Regions from separate parts of the Pseudacidovorax sp. DMC4 genome, predicted to be linked through region 1. Evidence: riboswitches for the same ligand, from Rfam matches in the RefSeq annotation. Region 1 holds a riboswitch; the other holds the start of a gene.

Region 1 (4,405 bases):
ACGACGCCCGGGGCGTGGCCGACCTGCGTGCCAAGGGCATGACGGTGATCGACAACCTCGACAAGGCCAAGTTCGTGGCGGCGCTCGCCCCGGCCCAGGCCCAGTTCGAGAAGGACTTCGGCAAGGCCAACCTGGACCGCATCCGCAACTACCAGCCCTGACCGCGCCTCGGCAACACGCCTGCGCCTTTGGCCCGCCCCCGCCGGCGGGCTTTTTCATTCCCAAGAAACGCCTGTGAGATGAAAGACAAGTTCCTGGCCTTCGAACGCCGGACCACCGCACTGTCCATGGCGCTGGCCTGCCTGATGCTGGTGGTGGCCGCGTCGCTCGGCATGTTCCAGATCGTCACCCGCTTCGTGCTGGAGCAGCCGGCCGAGTGGAGCGAGATCCTGATCCGCATCAGCCTGATCTGGATGGTGTTCCTGGGCATTCCCATGGCCTTCCGCCAGGGCGCGATGGTGAGCGTGGACGTGCTCTACCGCTGGAGCCCGCCGCGCGTGCGCCGCCTGCTCGACGCGGCGGTTAGCCTGGCGGCCCTGGCCCTGATCGCCGTCATCCTGTGGTGGGGCTTCGACTACGCGATGCGCGGCCGGGTGCAGTCGATGGCGGGGCTCGAAAGCCTGTCGATGGTGTGGGCCTACCTGGCGCTGCCCGTCGGCGCCGCGTTCTCGATCTTCGGCATCGTGGGCAACTACCTCGACCCCAAGCGCCTCGAACTGGAGACCGCGCAATGACCCCCATCATGGTCGGCACGATGGTGCTGTGCTTCGCGCTGTCGGTGTCGGTGGCGGTGTCCATCGGCCTCGCGTCCATCGTCGGCATCCAGGTCAACGGCGCCAACATGCTGATCTCCGCCAAGGAGATCTTCAACTCGATCAACAAGTTTCCGCTGGCGGCCATTCCCTTCTTCATCCTGGCGGGCAACCTGATGGAGACCGGCGGCATCTCCCGGCGGCTGGTGGAGTTCGCCAAGAGCATCGTGGGCGGCATCCAGGGCGGCCTGCCCATGACCTGCGTGCTGACCTGCATGATCTTCGCGGCGGTGTCGGGCTCGTCGGTGGCCACCACCTTCGCCATCGGCGCCATCCTGATCCCGGCGCTCATCAAGCATGGCTATCCGACCAACTACGCGGCGGCGCTGCAGGCGACGAGCGCCGAACTGGGCGTGATCATTCCGCCTTCGATCCCCATGATCCTGTACGGCGTGAGCGCCGAGGTGTCGATCGGCGAGCTGTTCATCGCCGGCTTCGGCCCGGGCCTGCTGATCAGCGGGGCGCTGATGCTCTTCGTGTGGGTCTACTGCAAATGGAAGGGCTGGGGCAAGAACGATGGCGAGGGCCGCATGCCCTTCGGCCGTGCGCTGTGGCAGGCCGGCTGGGCGCTGCTGATGCCGGTGATCATCCTAGGGGGCATCTATGGCGGCGTGTTCACGCCCACCGAAGCGTCGGCCGTGGCGGTGTTCTACGCGCTGGTCGTCGGCATGGTGATCTACCGCGAGATCCGCCTGCCGGACCTCTACGCCATCCTGCGCAAGTCGGTGCTGTCCTCGGCCGTGATCATGTTCATCATCGCCAATGCGGGGTTGTTCGCCTTCCTGATCACCCGCGCCGGCGTGCCCGAGGCCATCGGCCACTGGCTGGAGGCGGTGCTGCAGTCGCCCACCATGTTCCTGCTCGGCGTCAACGCGGCGCTGTTCGTGATCGGCATGTTCATCGAGACCAGCGCCGCCATCATCGTGCTCGCCCCCATCCTCGCGCCCGTGGCCCAGCACTTCGGCATCGATCCGGTGCACTTCGGGCTGATCATGGTGGTGAACCTGGCGCTGGGCATGATCACCCCGCCCTTCGGCGTCAACCTGTTCGCCGCCTGCACCGTGGCGCGCATCTCGCTCGACAAGATCGTGACGCGGCTGATCCCGTTCATCCTGGTGGTGCTGGCCTGCCTGATGGTCATCACCTACGTGCCGGCGGTGTCGCTGGGCCTGCGTGACCTGGTGTACGGGCGCTGAGCGGCTTCAGATAGCGTCCGCGACGCGCGCCTTGTCCCTTACACTGCGCGCTTCGTCAGGAGAGAGCCCCGCGCGACGGGGCCGCCGAAGGCGCAGGACTCGACGAGTTCCGAACGCTCAGGCAAAAGGACTGGCGGCACGCCCCGGGTTCGGGGCGTTTCCCTGCTGGAGAGAGGCGTCGCGGCCCAGGCCGCGCGTCCACCGAAGGAGCAAGCCCCCATCGCGGGGTGAATCTCTCAGGTAAAGCGGACAGCCGGGGTGGACCACGACAGCCGTCGTGGCGCTGTACACCCCGTGAGATGCCCATGTCCGCTGCTGCCCCCTCTCCTGCCACACCCCTTCTTGACACCCCGCTGCGCGGCCTGCATGTCGAACTCGGCGCCCGCATGGTGCCCTTTGCCGGCTATTCGATGCCGGTGCAGTACTCCGCCGGCCTGATCGCCGAGCACCGCCACACGCGCACCGCCGCCGGGCTGTTCGACATTTCGCACATGGGACAGCTGCGCGTCTCGGGCCCCGAAGCCGCCGCGGCGCTGGAGACGCTGATGCCGGTGGACGTCATCGGCCTGGCACCCGGCAAGCAGCGCTACGGTCTGCTGCTGGACGACGCAGGCGGCATCCTCGACGACCTGATGTTCTTCAACGAGGGCGGCGATTCCTTCTTCGTCATCGTCAACGGCGCCTGCAAGGCGGCCGACATCGCCCATATCCAGGCCCGCATCGGCCGGCGCTGCACGGTGCAGCCCCTGCCGGATCACGCACTGTTGGCGCTGCAGGGCCCGCAGGCGGCGGCCGTGATGACGCGGCTGGCGCCGGGCAGCGAGCGCCACGTGTTCATGACCGGCGGCGCCATGGCCATCGGCGGCATCCCGGTCTTCGCCACCCGCAGCGGCTACACCGGCGAGGACGGCTTCGAGATCTCCGTCGCCGCCGCCGACGCCGAGCGCCTGGCCCGCCTGCTGCTGGCCCAGCCCGAGGTGGCGCCCATCGGCCTGGGGGCCCGCAACTCGCTGCGGCTGGAAGCCGGCCTGTGCCTCTACGGCAACGACATCGACACCACGACCACGCCCGTCGAGGCCGCGCTCACCTGGGCCATCCAGAAAGTGCGCCGCACGGGCGGCGAACGCGCAGGCGGCTTCCCGGGCGCGGACAAGGTGCTGGCCCAGCTGGACGGCAGCGCCCCGGTCGCCCGCCGCCGCGTCGGCCTGGTGGCGCTGGAGCGCGTGCCGGTGCGCGAGCACACGGCCCTGCATGTGCCCGGCGGCGCAGCCATCGGCGAGGTGACCAGCGGCCTGCTGGCGCCCACGGTCGACCGGCCCATCGCCATGGCGTACGTCGATACGGCCCACGCCGTTGTCGGCACCCGCATCGACGCCCTGGTGCGCGGCAAGCCGGTGCCGATGGAGGTCGTTCCCATGCCCTTCGTGCCGGCACGCTACTACCGCGGCTGAGCCGCTGCGCGCGCCCCTCTCCGCCTGCGTTCCGACATGCCGCACCGCGTCCGTGCCGTCAGACAAATGCCGACGCGCCTGCGCCCGGGGCGTACACGCAGCCGCCCCGCCCTGCGCTGATACTCGTCGCTCGACCTTTTCATTCAATCCCCCTCTTCTTCTTTCAGGAGCCCCGCATGACCATTCACTACTCCAAGGACCACGAGTGGATCGAGATCGCCGATCACGAAGCCGCCACCGTCGGCATCACCGTGCATGCGCAGGAAGCGCTCGGTGACGTGGTCTTCGTCGACCTGCCCGAGGTGGGCAAGACCTTCAAGCAGGGCGAAGTGGCCGGCGTGGTCGAGTCCGTCAAGGCGGCCGCCGACATCTACATGCCCGTGACCGGTGAAGTCGTCGAGGTCAACGAAGCATTGCGCGCCGACCCCTCGCTGGCCAACAGCGACCCGATGGGCGCCGGCTGGTTCTTCAAGGTGCTGCTGCAGGACAAGGACATGGCCGAGTTCGACCAGCTGATGGACGAGCCGGGCTACGCCAAGTTCACCGAAGGCGCCTGAGGCCCCCGCCGGCGCGTTCGCGTGGACGCGCTGGCATCACTCCCTCTCCCTCTGGGAGAGGGTCGGGGTGAGGGCCACGGCCTCTCCTTCACCCTCCGCGCTTCCATTTCCCACGGCCCAGAGCTCCCGCTGTGCGAGAGCCCCTCTTTTTTTCTCTTCTTCCCACCACCCCGCCGGTTCGCTGCCATGAGCTCTTCCGCCCCCTCCCTGCGCGACCTCGAGAACCCCACCGAATTCATCGCCCGCCATATCGGCCCCGACGCCGAAGCCGAGGCGCGCATGCTGGCCACCGTGGGAGAAAGCTCGCGCGCGCAGCTCATCGACAGCATCGTGCCGCCCTCGATCCGCCGGAGCCAGCCGATGCAGCTGCCGCCGGCGGTGACCGAGGC
Region 2 (4,405 bases), on a different contig from region 1:
TAGGTGCCCTGGTATTCGACGTCGGTGACGGTGGCGCCCATGCCAGGCACTGCCACGACGGCGGCGTCGCCCGCGGCCGGCCGGATCTGCAGGTGGTCGTTGCGCACGGCCACCTTGCCCGTGCCGGTCTGGATCACGTTGTGGCCGCCCATGAAGCGCGCCACGAACTCGGTGGCCGGGGCGTTGTAGACCGCATGCGGCGAGCCGACCTGCTCGATGCGGCCGTGGTTCATCACCACCATGGTGTCGGCCAGCGCCATCGCCTCTTCCTGCGAATGCGTGACGTGAATGAAGGTCAGGCCCAGCTCCTTCTGCCAGCGGCGCAGCTCGGCGCGCATCTGCACGCGCAGGAAGGGGTCGAGGGCGGAGAGCGGCTCGTCCAGCAGCAGCACGCGCGGCTGGGTGATGAGGGCCCGGGCCAGCGCCACGCGCTGCTGCTGGCCGCCGGACAGCTCACCCGGCTTGCGCTGCGCCAGGTGGCCGAGCGAGACGCGCTCCAGCAGGTCCTGCGCGCGGGCCTGGCGCTCGGCCCTGGCCACGCCTTTCATCTTGAGGCTGAAGGCGACGTTGTCCAGCGCCGACAGGTGCGGGAAGAGGGCGAAGCTCTGGAACATCATGGCCGTGCCGCGCGCGGCGGCGGGCAGGTCGGTGATGTTGCGGTTCTCCAGCAGGATGTCGCCGCTGGTCACCGACTCGTGCCCCGCGATCATGCGCAGCGTGGTGCTCTTGCCGCAGCCCGAGGGGCCGAGCAGGCAGCAGTAGCTGCCGCTGGCAATGCGCAGGTCGATGGCGTCCACGGCTGGCGCGCCCTGCGCATAGCGCTTGGTCAGCGCGACGAGCTCGATGGCGGCGGGCGATGGCGTGGCGATGGCGTCCATGCCGATGGCCTACGCAAGGCGTGTGCCAGCGTGCGCTCATTGTTTGCACGCAATCGCCGCCAAAAATTGCGTACAAAAAGCACCGCCGCAGTGCGCGGCGGGCCGGTTCAGCGCCGAAGCGGTGCCAGCGGCTGCGCGTCCGCCGCGTCGCCGTCGATCAGGAAGTGCCCGCCCGCCACGTGGTGCAGGGTGCGCAGCGCGTCGTGGCCGTCGAAATGCCAGCGGCCGTCCGAGAAGACGCGCGCATCGGCCTGGGCGGCCACCACCTCGCCCAGGAACAGGTCGTAGCGCTGCTGGATCGGCGGCTCGGGCAGCAGCCGGCATTCCAGCCAGGCGGCGCAGCCGTCCAGCAGCGGCGCGTCCGTCGCGCTGCCGGCAAAGGTGGCCAGGCCATAGGCCGCGAACTTGTCGAGGCCGCCCAACGCATCGGCATCCCGGCCCGAGACGCTGCCCAGGGCGTTGCACAGGTCCAGTTGCGCCCGCACCGGCACCTGCAGCGCGAATTCGCCGCTGGCTTCCAGCAGTTCGCGGGTGAAGGTGCTCTTGTCCAGCACCACGGCCACCTTGGGCGGGTCGAAGTCCAGGGGCATCGCCCAGGCGGCCGCCATGATGTTGCGGCGTCCGCCCGCCGCCGCGCTCACCAGCACGGTGGGGCCGTGGTTGAGCAGGCGGTAGGCCTTGGCCAGGTCGACGGGGCGGCGGTGGTGGGCGGTGGTCATGCGGCCGACGATAGCGCGCCCGTGTGTCGGAGCCGATCAGGCAGCGCTAGCGAGCGGTCCGGGCACGTTGCCCACGCGGGTCGCGGCGGTGAAGGCGAATTCCACCTCCGGCGCCAGTCCGCTCACAATGCGCGCGATGGACTGGCCCGAGCCGCAGGCATGCGTCCAGCCCAGCGTGCCGTGGCCGGTGTTGAGGAACAGCCGGCCGATGCGGCTGGCGCCGATGATCGGCACGTTGCTCGGCGTGGCCGGACGCAGGCCGCTCCAGAACTGGGCCCGCGCCGTGTCGCCCGCACCGGGAAAGAGCTGCTCCACGCGGCGCACGATGGCCTCGCAGCGCACGGTGTTCAGGTCGCGGTCGTAGCCATTGAGCTCGGCCGTGCCCGCGATGCGCAGGCGGTCGCCCTGCGGCCCGGTCAGGCGCGAGAACACCAGCTTGAATTCGTCGTCCGTCAGCGAGACCTGGTGCGCGCGGCTGGCGTCCTTGACCGGCATGGTCACGGAATAGCCCTTGGCCGGGTAGATCGGCAGCCGGATGCCCAGCGGCGCCGCCAGCAGCGGGCTGAACGAGCCCATGGCCAGCACATAGGCATCGGCGCGCAGGCGCTGGTAGCGGCCTTCCACGTCGGTGGCTTCCACATGGTCCAGTTCGCCGGCCACCTCGCGCAGCGCGGTGATGGTGTGGCCCATCAGGAAGCGCACGCCGGCGGCCTCGGCCTTCCTGGCCAGTTCGCGCGTGAAGCGGTTGGCGTCGCCCGACTCGTCCTCGGCCGTGTAGGTGGCGCCGGCGAGTTGCGGACGGATGTGGGCGAGGGCGGGTTCCAGGCGCACGGCATGGTCGGCGTCGATCACCTGCCGCTCGCAGCCGAGCTGGCGCATCTGCTCGGCCGGTGCCTGGGCGGCGTCGAATTCCTTCTGCGAGGTATAGAAGTGCAGGATGCCCTGCGTGCGCTGGTCGTAGGCGATGCCGGTGTCGCGGCGCAGCTGCTGCAGCACGTCGCGGCTGTAGGTGCCCAGGCGCACGATCTGTTCGATGTTGTGGCGGGTGCGCGCGGGCGTGCATTCGCGCAGGAAGGCGAGGCCCCAGAGCCACTGCCGCAGGTCGGGCCGCAGGCGGAAGAGCAGCGGCGCGTCCTCGCGGCCCAGCCACTTCAGTAGCTTGAGCGGCGCGCCGGGGTTGGCCCAGGGTTCGGCATGGCTGACGGAGATCTGCCCGCCGTTGGCGAAGCTGGTCTCGGCGCCGGGCGTGGCCTGGCGGTCGACGACGGTCACGTCGTGGCCGAGCTGGGAGAGGAAGTAGGCGGAGGTGGTGCCGAGCAGGCCGGCGCCGAGGACGATCACGCGCATGGAAGAACCCCTTTCAGGTTGCAGCGCATGAACGCGGCAGCGGGGACTCGTCCTTGGAACACAAAGGAGCAACCGCCGCATGACGCGTTCAGGTTGCCGCTCCCCCTGTCCTTGGTACCTGAGAGTTTCACCCGCAGCGCGCGCGGCGGGTTTGCTCCTTCGGTGCGCCACATCGCGTGGCGGCTCTCCAGACGGCGTGATGGATGTTGCAGTACGGGCCCGTTGCCGGACCGACCTGAGCGTTTATGGGAGTTTGCGCCTTCGGTAGCGCCGCCCGGCCGGTGCCGGTGGGCGGTGCGTTCTCCTGCGGGGCGCGATTCTAGGGGCGGATGCGCTGGCGCCAAAGCCCTTCATCGCCGCAGCTGGGTGAACTGGGCGAACTCCCACTCCCGCATGGCCAACAGAAGGGTGTAGCCCTCCAGCTCGCCAGCGGGCAGCTTCTGGTCGGTCTGGTGCTGCTGGGCGAAGTCCTGCGCCACGCGCTGCAGCCGCTCCAGGAAGGCCGGCGCCAGTGCCCGCGAGATGGAGCCGTGCACCAGCAGCAGTCCCTCGGCCGGGCCGTCGAAGCCGCCGGCATAGTAGTCGAGCACCACCTCCTCACGGAAGAACTGCATCACCGGCCCATGCGGCCGCCAGCGGAAGGTCTTGGCCACCTTGAGGCGGTAGCGGTTGAGCGGCCGCAGCTCGATGATGCCGATGCGGTCCAGCTGCGCCAGGTAGCCGATGCATTCGGCCTCGGTGATCCGGTAGGTGCCGACGATCTGCTCCAGCGTCCACTGGCTCAGCACGTTGATGGCGACCAGCAGCAGCTTGCGGTCGCGCACCACGGCCTGCTCCTGCTCCTGCGTCAGCTCGCGCAGCAGCGGCTGGCTGTCGGCCACGCGCCGCGCCAGGTCGGCGAAGTCGATACGCAGGGCGCGGCAGATGGCGTCGATGCGCGCCAGCGGCATGTCGCCCCGGGCCAGCATGCGCTTGACGCTGGATTCGGCCAGGCCAAGCGCCGCGGCCAGATCGGCGTAGGTCATCTGCGCCGCCTTGAGTTCGCGCTTGATGGCGCTGACGAGGTCCTGGGTGGTGCTCACGGGGCGAGGCGGTATCGGCAGGCGATACCTGGAGTGGTTCTGTCTGCCACTGTATTGGAATATGAGCCTCGGCGGCGAGGGTGGGCCGGGAGACTGCGCCACCTTCTTCAAGTCCTCCTGCTGGCCATGTCTTCATCCACCGCCTCCGCTGCCGACCCCGCGCCTACCATCACCGACGCCGCCCTTCTGCCACGCGGCCTCGGGCTGGCGCTGGCCGGCCTGCTGCTGCTCTGGCTCGCCGCCTGGCTGGCCGGGCCGGCCTTGCTGGCGGCGCTCGGCCTGCCCCTGGATGCGCACGGCCACTTGCAGGCACATGCACCGGCCGTGGCCGCACCCTTCGCCGACGTGCGACCACGCTGGGGCATCCCCAACGCCTTCG

The links. A riboswitch is a leader RNA that binds a small molecule or an ion and turns the genes downstream of it on or off. The one in region 1 is predicted to bind glycine.
Region 2: linked by a shared signal. The riboswitch ahead of ACT54X_RS12960 (D-amino acid dehydrogenase) and the one ahead of gcvT (glycine cleavage system aminomethyltransferase GcvT) in region 1 are both predicted to bind glycine.

What each region holds. Positions count from the first base shown of each region.
Region 1 is NZ_JBQUYR010000022.1:2,922-7,326, reverse strand. Features, by position in the region: gene ACT54X_RS27595 (TRAP transporter substrate-binding protein) at 1-161, shown strand, start outside; gene ACT54X_RS27590 (TRAP transporter small permease) at 240-734, shown strand; gene ACT54X_RS27585 (TRAP transporter large permease) at 731-2,008, shown strand; glycine riboswitch at 2,055-2,151, shown strand; glycine riboswitch at 2,164-2,271, shown strand; gene gcvT (glycine cleavage system aminomethyltransferase GcvT) at 2,314-3,459, shown strand; gene gcvH (glycine cleavage system protein GcvH) at 3,636-4,016, shown strand; gene gcvP (aminomethyl-transferring glycine dehydrogenase) at 4,203-4,405, shown strand, end outside.
Region 2 is NZ_JBQUYR010000006.1:123,850-128,254, reverse strand. Features, by position in the region: gene ACT54X_RS12970 (ABC transporter ATP-binding protein) at 1-878, opposite strand, end outside; gene ACT54X_RS12965 (flavin reductase family protein) at 986-1,597, opposite strand; gene ACT54X_RS12960 (D-amino acid dehydrogenase) at 1,634-2,944, opposite strand; glycine riboswitch at 3,040-3,145, opposite strand; gene ACT54X_RS12955 (helix-turn-helix domain-containing protein) at 3,295-4,026, opposite strand.